Regions from separate parts of the Bacillus sp. C1 genome, predicted to be linked through region 3. Evidence: riboswitches for the same ligand, from Rfam matches in the RefSeq annotation. Region 3 holds a riboswitch; each other region holds the start of a gene.
The links. Region 3 has a riboswitch for thiamine pyrophosphate ahead of ACX5JI_RS16610 (MTH1187 family thiamine-binding protein). Riboswitches for the same ligand answer to the same signal wherever they lie in the genome.
Positions count from the first base shown of each region.

Region 1: it holds a riboswitch for thiamine pyrophosphate, as region 3 does, so the genes downstream of both, thiT (energy-coupled thiamine transporter ThiT) here and ACX5JI_RS16610 (MTH1187 family thiamine-binding protein) in region 3, are expected to answer to the same signal.
Region 2: it holds a riboswitch for thiamine pyrophosphate, as region 3 does, so the genes downstream of both, tenA (thiaminase II) here and ACX5JI_RS16610 (MTH1187 family thiamine-binding protein) in region 3, are expected to answer to the same signal.

Region 1 covers NZ_JBTMZT010000016.1:48,459-52,697, forward strand. The annotation lists gene ACX5JI_RS24270 (hypothetical protein) at 1-154, shown strand, start outside; gene srtD (class D sortase, LPxTATN-specific) at 409-1,029, shown strand; gene thiT (energy-coupled thiamine transporter ThiT) at 1,393-2,061, opposite strand; TPP riboswitch at 2,157-2,258, opposite strand; gene ACX5JI_RS24285 (FeoA family protein) at 2,894-3,121, shown strand; gene feoB (ferrous iron transport protein B) at 3,118-4,239, shown strand, end outside.
Region 2 covers NZ_JBTMZT010000010.1:3,182-7,420, forward strand. The annotation lists gene ACX5JI_RS20555 (alpha/beta hydrolase) at 1-1,008, opposite strand, end outside; gene tenA (thiaminase II) at 1,299-1,988, opposite strand; TPP riboswitch at 2,149-2,255, opposite strand; gene ACX5JI_RS20565 (homoserine dehydrogenase) at 2,355-3,380, opposite strand; gene ACX5JI_RS20570 (esterase/lipase family protein) at 3,516-4,239, opposite strand, start outside.
Region 3 covers NZ_JBTMZT010000005.1:110,467-114,705, reverse strand. The annotation lists gene ACX5JI_RS16625 (ABC transporter ATP-binding protein) at 1-327, opposite strand, end outside; gene ACX5JI_RS16620 (ABC transporter substrate-binding protein) at 324-1,322, opposite strand; gene ACX5JI_RS16615 (ABC transporter permease) at 1,319-2,095, opposite strand; gene ACX5JI_RS16610 (MTH1187 family thiamine-binding protein) at 2,067-2,387, opposite strand; TPP riboswitch at 2,492-2,593, opposite strand; gene ACX5JI_RS16605 (anaerobic C4-dicarboxylate transporter family protein) at 2,838-4,151, shown strand; gene ACX5JI_RS16600 (hypothetical protein) at 4,225-4,239, opposite strand, start outside.

The DNA.
Region 1 (4,239 bases), on a different contig from region 3:
AGAAGAGACCCCTAATGAAGAGCGAAGAGTCATTTTCACAAATCCTTTACAGGCATGGAGTATTCAACGTCGTAAGTGTAACGTCACTAACCAATTTAGGAAAACTGAGTCAAGACAAATGGGTATCGCTCCAGACCCTCCTATTCTAGAGTAACAGGAAAGTAATAAGTGAATACTGAGACACTAAAAAGTATTGTAGAGAAATCTGCAATACTTTTTTTATGTTTAGCTATATAGCTATTTGGAGATAGTAAGTACATGCTTTGTAGCGTTAAGATCATTGTTTGGATACTTGCCGTAAAAATAAAATAACAAATGAATTTTTAATTTGTCTATAAAGAATAGGATAACTTCACATATTAAAAATGGTAGGATTCTCCTACCATTTTTTGCATGGAGGGATTAAAAGTGAGAGTTGTAAATCGTATTGGACTTGTTTTCATGATACTTGGTGTTCTTATAGGAGGGTATTATTCTTTTGAATGGTATAAAGGAAAAAGTGCAGCACAAGAGTTAACAGCAGAAGAAGTGCAGCATTTTGAAAAGATAAAATCAAAGGGGTATTCCATTAAAACACTTGTAAATTCTCAAATACCTTCTTCGCAAATGCAATATCAAGAAGGTGAAAAAGTAGCGCTATTAAGTATTCCAAAAATAAAGAAGAAGTTCTCTATATACTGGGGGACAAATGATACGACTTTAAAAAAAGGTGTTGGTATGTTTGTTAGTGATATTACAACAGCTCCATCTGAAGGAGGGCACACGGTACTGAGTGGTCATCGTGATACTGTATTTACAGAGTTAGGAGAACTGAAAGAAAAGGATACGCTCATTGTTGAATACGATCATAAAATGTATACGTATGAAATTAAAAGAAAGTGGATTACAAGCGCAGATGATCGCACAGTGATTGTAAAAAAAGAAGCATCAACATTAACACTTACGACTTGTTATCCATTCAATTATATAGGGGATGCGCCAAATCGATATATTATTGAAGCGAAGTTAATTGCCGTTGATGCAAAATGAAAGAAGGGAAAACAGGAGCTAGGGGCTCTTGTGTTTTTTGTCGTTTTTTGTTGGCTTGTCGATATCCTTTGTCGAATCGCTGATATATTCAAAGTTGCGACCGATATATTGTGAGAAACAGTTGATATATTTGAAAAATCGCTGATAAAGTGAAACTTTAATCAGTGGAGGGGGTCTTCATCCCCCACTGATTATTAGCCCTCACGAATCGGGCTTTTACGGGCAGTTGCTCTCCCACCTAACTTTTTTGCTTTTGCTGTATTTTGAGGTGGGAGTCTTACTGCCCGTTAATGCGGGATAAAATTTCATTCACCATTTTTTATGCTCCATCAAGAGTTAGTTACAAAAAAGAAGAGCACCTATTTAGGCACTCTTCTTTTTTGTGTTTGTATTATATACACTTGTGCTTTTAAATAAGCGTGGTGAAGTTGTAAAGAGAAGCAAGAGTAATACTGTACATAATGCAAATGAAGCAAGCATCGTACTGCCGTTAACAATTAATGAATAAAGGAAAGCTGATTGTCCTTTCGGTGCGTATTGTCCAAAAAAGATAACACCGGCAATAAAGTGACAGAAATAACGTGCTAAGCTGCCGACAAATGTAGCAAGGATAATGTAAGCAAGTGCCTTTTTTCCTTGGCTATTCTTTTCTATTGGTTTTTCTTTACGGCTACCAATGCCTTGTTGTTCGTCAGAAGAATATTGGGTATTCGCAAGTGCTTTCTGAATCGGGCGGTAGAATAAACCAGCAAAACCGATAAAAGCAAAGGCAATAAAGTATTCAATAAATGCTTGTATAGGCGTTAAAATATACGCATCTCCGACTACGATTTGTAGTAGTCCCCAGATTAATCCACCTAAGAAAGCCGTTTTAAATCCCCAGCGGTATGCAATTATAAAAATAGGAATCATAGCAAATGAAATGGAACCACCTGTTGGAAGTTTAATTGAGAGTGGTAAAATGTCGATGATCAAGGCAAAGGCTGCAAGGATAGCCGCTTCAATCATCGCTTGTAAATTGGTGTTACGCATGTTGTCATTCCCCCTAAATGTAAGTTGCACAAAAAAAGAATAAATTACCATAGGGAGATAGGAAATACGTAAATAGAAAATGAGGAGCTATATGTATTTCGACGTTTGCACAATTCCTACGTTAGCATTAACTAACAGGTTCTAAGGGTCGGAACGAAGTGTTCCCTCTCAGCAACGAGGCTCCCCCTGTGATAACGAGATTCTTTATTTGCTAGGTTTATTGTAATTGAAATGGATGAGAATGGCAAATGGCGTTTATATATAAATACAAATTGAAAAACTAACATCAAACCATTCTTTTTAGGTGGGAGAGAGCATCCGGCATGCATAGAAGCGGTCAGCCCCTCTTCCTGCCCCATGCCAAGTTGAAACAAGAGTGTAGAGCACTTTTTGTTCTCCACAGCAGCGGGTTATGTGTCGAAAAATCAAAATGGATTTATATAGGTATAGGTTCATCACCGTAACATGGGGGGATTTTTGGAAAATGATTCATTTTTAATACAAGGACGGAAAGCGTCCACTTGGAATGGAGTGTACCCCTTCTCTATATGTCTCATTCCCAACTTATGGTGATGAACCTTATATATACATAAATTTTTTGAGCTTAAAGAGAAATTTTGAGCAAGGATAGAAGCGATTAGAGCCTTTTTTCTTCATAGTAGTGACTTGCATGTTGAAATATTTCAAATGGTTATATAGTGTAAAAAACTATTTGAATATAATTGTCCGAAACTGTTAATAAATATAAAAAAAAAGATATAGTACTTCATAAATAGGATATGATATAATCCTTCTGAAAATAATTATCATTCTCTTTTTTGGGGGGGAGATTATGAGTTTAGTTGATATTCAAATAGGTGAGAAAGTAGTAGTGAAAAACATCCAGTCACTAGATAAGTTATTAAAGCGTAGATTAGCTGCGTTCGGCCTTTCAGAGGGGAGTGAACTTCGTATGAAACAAAAAGCGATGTTCAAAGGTCCATGTACATTAGAGTGCCGCGGGCAACTTATTAGCATTCGTCATTGTGACGCGAAAATGATAAAGGTGGAATTAGCGTGAATAAGGTTGCGTTATTAGGGAACCCGAATACAGGGAAAACATCATTGTTTAATGCGCTAACAGGTTCTTATGAATATGTAGGGAACTGGAGCGGGGTAACGGTAGAAAAGAAAGTTGGTAAATTAAAGGGTAAGCAAGGTACATTAATCGATTTACCAGGTGTATATGATTTAAACCCTGTATCTCGTGATGAAGGTGTTGTGACAAACTTTCTATTAACAGAAGAATTTCATCATATGCTAAATATTGTAGACTCTTCTCAATTTGAACGTAATATGCATTTAACACTGCAACTACTGGAATTTGGTAAAACAGTTTCTATCGGTTTAAATATGATTGATGTAGCGAAGCAGCGTGGAATCGTTATTAATGTGAAAAAATTGTCGGAAATATTAGGTGTAACAGTTGTTCCTGTTGTCGCAAGAAGTGGAAAAGGATGCGACAAGTTACTTGCTACTCTTCATGAGAGTGGGGAGAAAGAGAAGAAGCCGTTCATTCTTTCTTACGGTGAAAAAGTAGATGCAGGAATTATCGATATTATAAATCTTTTAACAAAAGAAAATTATAAACACCCAAGATGGCTAGCACTGCAATTTTTAAGCAATAACGAAGTAGTGGAGCAAGAAGTAAAAAGATTGCCTGTTTATGAAAAGTTAGTAGTTATTCGCTCTGCTTTAGAATCGGCAGTTGATGGTACGCTAGAACAGCATATTTACAATGCGCGTGCGGCGTATATTGAAAAGTTAAAAACAAATGTAATTCAGCATGAAAAGGAAGGAAAGATTCCCTTTTCAGAAAAAATTGATCAGTTAATTACACACAAAATTTTAGGACTTCCCATCTTTTTAGCAGTTATGTTTTTTATTTTTCAGGTTACGTTTACGTGGATTGGTACACCTTTATCAGATCTGCTTGATGAATTTTTCGCAGGGCAACTTACGGATTGGGTAACAGCTAGTTTAACAACGATTGGTGCTTCTGAGTTTATTCAAGCGCTCGTTACAGAAGGGATTATTGCTGGGGTTGGGGCTGTATTAGTTTTCGTTCCACAAATTTTTGCGCTCTTTTTCTTTATTTCGTTATTAGAAGATTCAGGGTATATGGCCCGTATTGCAGTT
Region 2 (4,239 bases), on a different contig from region 3:
TTCAATCATTTTCGGAACCATCATTCCACCTTGGCTATGACCAAGGATATAAATTTGATTCTTGTCTATCATAGGTTCATTTTGAAGAAAACGAGTGGTAAGAAGTGCATCGTCCGTTGTCTCTTTATCAACTGTATAAAAAGGGCTTAATTGTGTTTTCAAGCCATGTTCATACGTTCGTTTATTATAGCGAAGAACAGCAATTCCTTTCGAAGCAAGCCCTTCAGCTAAATCGCGAAAAGGTTTTAAAGCAAACGCAGTTTCATCCTGATCGCTTGCTCCAGATCCTTGAACAAGAATAACTGCTGGGAAAGGGCCCTTTCCTTTCGGAACAGACAATGTTCCTGGTAGTGGAAACGCGCCACTTCCGACCACTACTTCTTTTTCAACAAACGATTCAGGCTTACTATATGATGGACGTTCTGCAACAGGACTAAACGACATACTAAGTTGAAAATCATCTACTTTTCCAGATGGGTCTAATTTAATTAGTAAAGGTACAGTAAATTGTTCAAAAACTAGTCCCACTTCTACATTTGTATGTACAGAATTCGTCTCTTTTTGTTTCACTTCCCCAATACCAATAAAGGAACCTGCTTCTAATTGCAGCGGTAATCCCTCCCAATATCCTTCCAATCCCTTTTCGGATAGTACCTTCTGTAAAGATCGAGAAGTTAAGTCAAATGCAGCTTTATAATTTTCATTGTGCATATTACGGATAAATGTAAGAGTAGTAGATATAACAGGATTTTCATCATCAACATTGTCTATTTCTTTTATATTTGTGTTTGTTTCCTTTAATGTCGAAATAAATCGGTAGCTGAACGGATTATTATATGTATCTGGATAAAAACTTGTTTTTAATACATCCGTATTCCTATCCTCATATAAACTTGCGAAATTTTTAGGTAAAATTACTTCCTCCGCATATGAAATAGAAGGAATACTTATCGCACAAATGGCACTAACGAGTAAAATTTTATTCCCTATTCGTTTTCTCGTTCTCATATTTATTAGTTCCTTTCCAAAATTAATTTTTTCAACATACATCCCAATTCATGCAATCCGAATGAATATTGTAAAAGAAATTAATAATCTCTTTTACAATCAACCCTAAACAAACTTCAACAAAAAATCTCTTCTTCCTCTTTTTTATTATATAAATTCTTTATAATATGTAATCGATTCATTACTAAAAATAACTGTTCTAAAACAGGGAGGGAATAACAAAAAAATGACTAAACTAAGTTAGTCATTTTTTATACTCTTACCTGCATGATGAGCGACATATCTTTTACTTATAAACTTACATCTTCTACTTGTTTTTTCACTGGCCATTCTTCTAACGTGTAAGCCATCTCCCAAAATGAATATTCGTATTGACTGCTAATTACAAAATGCTGTTTCATCCGCTTACGGTCAACTTCTGTTACCGTTTCCGCAATCGCATCTAGTCTAGCAATTTGCTCCTCTACTAAAGTACGGAACCAGTCAGATCCGTATGCTGAAATCCATTCTTGGTAAATTGGCTCTTCAGGTTTACATTCTTTGAGTTTCTCGCCGATTTCATAATAAAGCCAATAGCACGGTAAAATCGCCGCAATCACATCCCCGATATGCCCTTCATATGCAGCGCGATACATATGTGATGTATACGCATAAGCGGTTGGAGCAGGAATGAATGATTTTTTTTCTTCTTCCGTAATTCCTAATTTTTTCGCGAAATTCTCATGTAGTGATAATTCAGCTTGATATGTATTTTGCGCATGATGTGCCATACGAGCTGTTGTTTCTAATTCAGTAGCTTTTGCCGCTCCTAACGATTGTACTCTTGCAAAATGACTTAAATAATATGAATCTTGCAAAACATAATAACGGAAACTAGCTAAATCTAATGTTCCTTCTCCTAGTTTTGTCACAAATGGATGGTTAAAACTTGCTTCCCAAATCGGATTAACTTCTTTACGTAATAATTGTGAAAATGACATAATAGACCCTCCAATAAACATTTGTAATAGAAAAAAATAAAACGAGTTTCTTAACTAAACTACTAGGATCCACTCAAATAAGTGTGTAAAATAAAAAAGCTTTCTTTACACATACGTAAAGAAAGCGGACTGGACATCATTAATATTTTAAAAATATTATCTTCTGTCACTTCCACTTCCCTACGCTAGTATTACCCAGATCAGGTCCTAAGGGTTTCAAAGGTATTCTTTGGTCTCAGCCGGTAAAAGGCCCCCCTAGTGGATAGATATAAACTATTTATTTCATATTAATCATAACATATTTTAGAGTACCATCAAATATGATTAATAAATTTAGCACTAATATACATACACAACTACTTTTCATCACACATCTTTCCGATACAAATTAATTAAATCTTTCAAAGCTGCCGCTGCTGCTCCTCTTGGACTTGAAGCTCCCCCGGTTGAAGTAACTTTCCCCATTGTGTCGGTATGAAAAGTAATTCCTTTTTCCGTCCCATTTACATGCGCTAGTGGGTGCCCTTTCTCTATTTCACGCGGATATACTTCAAGTTTAAGATTTCCTAAGTGATCTTTATATGCTTTCGCAATTAGTTTTAGAGATTTACCATGTTCTTTTGCTTTCTCTATATCTTGTTTTGTAACACCTTCTATCCCATTTACACATACGTAATCAAGGGCGTATTCCGACTGAAATAGACTATTCGCTAGCAATAATAGTTTACAAGCACTATCCATTCCACTTACATCTAATGATGGATTTGTTTCGGCGATTCCTTTTTGCTGTGCTTGATGTAACGCTTCTTCGAATGTTACATCTTCTTCGTACATCTTTGTAAGAATATAATTTGTTGTTCCATTTAAAATGCCTTCTATACTTTTAATTTGGCACCCTGCTAAACTATATTGTCCAATATCTAATGTAGGGAGTGCGGCAGCAGTTGCTCCGCTATAACAAATACGTACGTTTGCGAGTTTTGCTTTTTCTTTTATTTCTTTCCATGCGTTAACAAGTGCTCCTTTCGAAATAGCTACTACATCCATCTGATTTTCAATTGCTGTCTGCATGTATGTTTTTCCTGGTTCCCCAGTTTGAAGATTAGTTGGTGTTGATTCAATGAATACAGTACCAAGAGGAAATTTTTCATTTTTATCAAGCGGATAGTGTTCCGTATACTTCTCTAATGCATAAGAACCAGTACCATAAGTTAATAAATTTTCAATATGTAAACCCTCTTCATTATACAGGCTGACTGCCCTTCCAATAATCCCAGTAAAAATTAGTTCGATTCCGTATACCTCTTTTATATATGAAGATTTCTCAAATACTAATTTCAAAAATTCTTTTCCAACAGTTCCATATCCAGACATCACTACGTTAACTCTCATATCATCACCTCAAATTATTATGCTATTTTAATATTAACTCCATTATACTCCGAATGTATGATACGATTCACGAAGTAAAACTCCCTCAGAAGAACTTGAGGGAGTTATTACATTTCCATATCAATATGAATCCAGTTATTCTGGTAAATTTGATAATTTTCTAGCAATATCTCGATAAAACGCATTAATATCAGAAAACCCTAATGCATCCGATACACTTAATCCCACCATATCAAGGTGATCCCAGTTTTGCTTTGTCTCAATATGATTCCATTTTCCGCGCTCTGGTGTACCACTACTATTTATAACTACATCAGTAGAAGGTCCTACCATGGAATTTGTATTTACTACACCGTCATTTTGCCACCAAGATGACTCAATAAATGGCCGATTTTGTTCATACCTTGCGTATGATCCTAAGAAAATCGCATTCCCCATTAATGTTTTATTCATGGTAATGTGCGGGAAATGAAGCCCTGTTAAAGGCGCTGCCTGTGTTGCATGTCCACTGTAAGAGAAATAATAAACATCTGGTTGCGCTTTTACCCAATCATTCAATTCTTTCGCTCCATCTGTACTTAAATCCCATTGGCTTATATCTTTCCCATCTTTCAAAATAGAACTATTTAACACACGGTTTGCATATTGATAAAATGATTCTCCCGCTTTCTTTTTCATTCCCCATTGATCCAATTTAAAATCATATAATGATAGATTATTATTTTCTCCAATTCCGGCAGTTGCGACTAATAATTGCTTTACAGCTGGCAAAAGTAAACTCCCATCTGCAAGAGTTGTCCCATTATGCGGGGTTGCTAATGTTGTTACACTATGAACATATGACTTTCCGCCTTGGAAC
Region 3 (4,239 bases):
TTCTGTAAGTCGCTCTTTCTTTGGCTTCCCTTCAATTTCTAACGGCAACACAATATTTTGCAATGCTGAGCGCCACGGCAGTAACAAATCTTGCTGCGGCATATAACTTACAATATCCTGTTTTTGAACAAGAGTATCGTTATAGATTACCTCACCACTAGTCGTCTCTTCAACGCTCGCAATCAAATTTAATAATGTGCTTTTTCCGCAACCACTTGGACCTACGAAAGAGACAAATTCTCCTTCTTGTATAGAGGCATTAATCTGTTCTAATACATTTTTTCCATCAAATGCTTTCACAACATCTTTTATTTGTAATCCATTCATTTTTCACTTGGAAGGAATTCATTTGTAAAAGCATCTTTTACATCAATTTTCTTTTTAATCACCTTATTATCATGTAAGAAATTCATGTAATTCGTCCAAACTTCTTCCTTCTGTACCCCCCACGCTTTCGCATCATCTTGATACTTCGTACTTAACCACTCTTGACTCTCTCGTACTAACTCTTTATTAATATCAGGTACATTTTCAATTAAAATATTAGCCGCTTCTTTCGGCTCTTTAATTGCGAAATTATACCCTTCTGCTGTTGCACTCATAAATTTTTTCACAAAATCTTTATCATTTTTCGTATGTTTTTCACTCGTAATAATGACTGGACTATAAAAATCTAATGCCGGATCTAAATCTTTTACCATAATTGTATTTAATTCTTTTCCTTGGCGTTTTGCTTCAATGCCATCCCAACCATAATAAATCCATTCAAAATCTGCATCACGGCCAATTGATTTAAAGAAGTCTGTTTGTCCAAGAACAATTTTTTCTACTTTACTAAAATCTGCTTGATGCTTATCCATAATTGTTTTTAACGTCGCTTCTTCTGCTGGTGTTCCCCAGCCTCCATAACGCTTCCCTTCAAAATCTTTCGGAGAAGTAATATTATCTTTTTTTAGTGATGCAAATGCTGATGTATTATGTTGAATAATTGCTCCAACTGAAACAACTGGAATTCCTTCAACACGAGCTGATGTTACGTTTTCTTGAGCACTTATGCCAAAATCTGCTTTTCCTGAAGCAATCATTTGCTCCGCTGTAACATTATCACCTGGCTGAATAATTTCTACGTCTAAACCTTGTTTTTTATAGTAGTCTTTCGTTTTTGCTACATATAAACCAGTATGGTTTGTATTTGGGAACCAGTCTAAAACAACTTTTACTTTTTTCCCTTTATCTGTACTCTCTTCTTTCTTCGCTGCATTACAACCAACAACACCAGCTGCTAGTATTGCAGCTAGCATTACTTTTAGACCTTTTTTCATTTTCTGTCGTCCTTTCTGTATATCCAAGGTGCTGTTAGTCTTGCCATACATTCTACGATAAAATACAAGAACAAGGTCACCATAACAATAATTGCTGCAATACCAAATACACGAGCTGTTAAAAAGGATTTCGTTGCACGTGTAAGCATGACACCTAAACCTTCACTCGCTCCAAGCCATTCCCCAATAATCGCTCCCATCACGCTATATGTAACAGCAATTTTCAATCCAGAGAAAAAGTATGGAAGAATAGCGGGGAATTTCACCTTTTGATAGATTTGCCATTTCGTTGCACGCATTGTTTGTAATAACTTGAGCATGTTTTTATCTACCGTTTGAAAACCTTCTAAAATACTAAGTGCAATCGGAAAGAAACAAACAAGAATAACAACCATCACTTTCGGAAGCATCCCATATCCAAACCAAATAATAAATAAAGGGGCTAACACGACAATCGGAATGGTTTGTGAAATAACGAGTAATGGATTAATTAAAATGCGGAATAACGGAATAACATCCATAATAATTGCAATACTCGTTCCAAGTACAATCGCAAAAAATAAGCCAATGACAACCTCTTGCAATGTTTGTATCGTATTTGGTAATAATAAATCCTTCATTCCAATTAGTTCCTGTACAATTGCAGAAGGTTTCGGCAAAATCCACTGTTCAACTTGAAATAATGAAACCGCTCCTTCCCATATGACAATGAGAAGGATCAGCCAAATTGTTGTAATTGTTATGCTAGATCGTTTCTGGTTTTTCATATTCATCACGGTACTTCCAAACTTTCTCATCAATCGTTACACCTGTACTTGGGCGATAGTGAATTTTAATAGAAGTAATAACCTCTTCCGCTCCAGCATCGACGCAAGCTTGTTGCGCACGCTTAATGACATCTAAAAGCACATCTAATTCTCCTTCTAGTGTTGTTTCCATCGCTCCTACTTCATAACGAACTCCCGATTGTTGTACAACTTCAATTGCTCTATCAACAACTGTATATACATCTTTCGTTTTTGCTTGTGGTACGACTGAAAATGAAATTGTAACTTGTTGTGACATATTAAAATCCCCCTTACAAAATATGTTTTTGAAAAAGAAAAGGCTTTCCTACAAAATACGTAGGAAAGCCTTGCATGCAAATTATTATATGATAACATCTGCTTACATAACTTTAAGTAACTCCCTACGCTGGCATTATCCAGATCAGGTTGAGGGTCGATGCTTACTTACATCCTCTCAGCCACTTGGCTCCCCGGTCTTAATTCGTTTTCATTGTAGCATGTTTTATTTTTTCAAACAAATCCGTAGTCTTTTTATCATATTTATCCCATCACTTTACATTTAATTTTCTTGAAATAATTTCACAAAATATAGTGAATGTAACTTTTTACGTGTTATATAATAAAAAAGGCTTATATATACAGTTTTTATTTGTTTAATTTAATAATCATCCCAGAAATTAAATTATTCAAAATTATCTTACCATATGAATTTTGGAGGTAGTTTATTATGTTTTGGCTACAATTTCTTACCTTACTACTCTGCATTTTTATCGGTGCACGCCTTGGCGGAGTAGGTCTAGGAGTTATGGGTGGTGTTGGTATGGCAATCCTCGTATTTGTCTTCCACCTACAACCTACCGCCCCTCCTATCGACGTTATGCTAATGATTTTAGCAGTTATTACGGCTGCCGGTGCTTTGCAAGCTGCAGGAGGAATGGACTATCTTGTTCATCTTGCAGAGAACGCACTTCGTAAAAACCCGAAACGGATTACATTTTTCGCTCCTATTGTGACATATATATTTACATTGTGTGCTGGAACTGGACATGTTGCCTATTCAGTACTTCCCGTTATCGCAGAAGTCTCGCGTGAATCAGGAATTCGACCAGAACGTCCAATGTCAATCGCTGTAATCGCTTCGCAACAAGCCATTACGGCAAGTCCAATCTCGGCCGCAACTGTCGCACTGTTAGCAATGGTAGCTGATTATAAAATTACATTATTAGATATTCTAAAAGTAAGTATTCCTTCTACATTTATCGCTTGTATGCTAGCTGCTTTCGTTGCAAGCAAAATGGGTAAAGAGCTAAATGAAGACCCCGAATACTTACAACGTTTAAAAGAAGGCATGATTCCAAAATTGGAAGAAAAGAAAGAGTTTGTTGGTGCAAAGGGCGCTAAATTATCCGTTATTCTCTTCTTATTCGCAACTCTTTTTGTTGTTCTTCTTGGTTCATTTGAAGCACTTCGTCCAGGATGGATCGTCGATGGAAAATTAGTTCGTCTTTCAATGCCGAATACAATTGAAATGGTCATGCTAACGATCGCTGCTCTTATTATTATTTTCTGTAAGCCAAATGTAGAAAGTATAGTATCTGGAAACGTCTTTAAAGCTGGTGCTACAGCTGTTGTGGCTATTTTCGGTATCGCTTGGATGGGAGACACATTCTTTAATGGAAACTTGAATATGATTCAAGGATCAATCCAACATTTAGTAACAAGTGCACCGTGGTTATTCGCTATTGCGCTATTTATTCTATCCATTTTACTATATAGCCAAGCTGCAACAGTACGTGCTTTAATGCCACTTGGATTATCACTTGGCATCTCGCCAGCACTTCTTATTGCCATGTTCCCTGCCGTAAACGGTTATTTCTTCATTCCAAACTACGGAACAATTGTGGCTGCGATCAACTTTGACCGTACAGGAACGACACGTATTGGTAAATATGTATTAAATCATAGCTTTATGATCCCTGGCCTAGTCGCAACAATTTCTGCCATTGGGATTGGCATGCTCTTAATTTCAATTATGTTTTAACGAACAAAAAGCACAAACTTTTTCTGAATAAAGTTTGTGCTTGTTTATTTAATCAAATTTCTCCCTCCCTAAATTAAAACCCATTCAA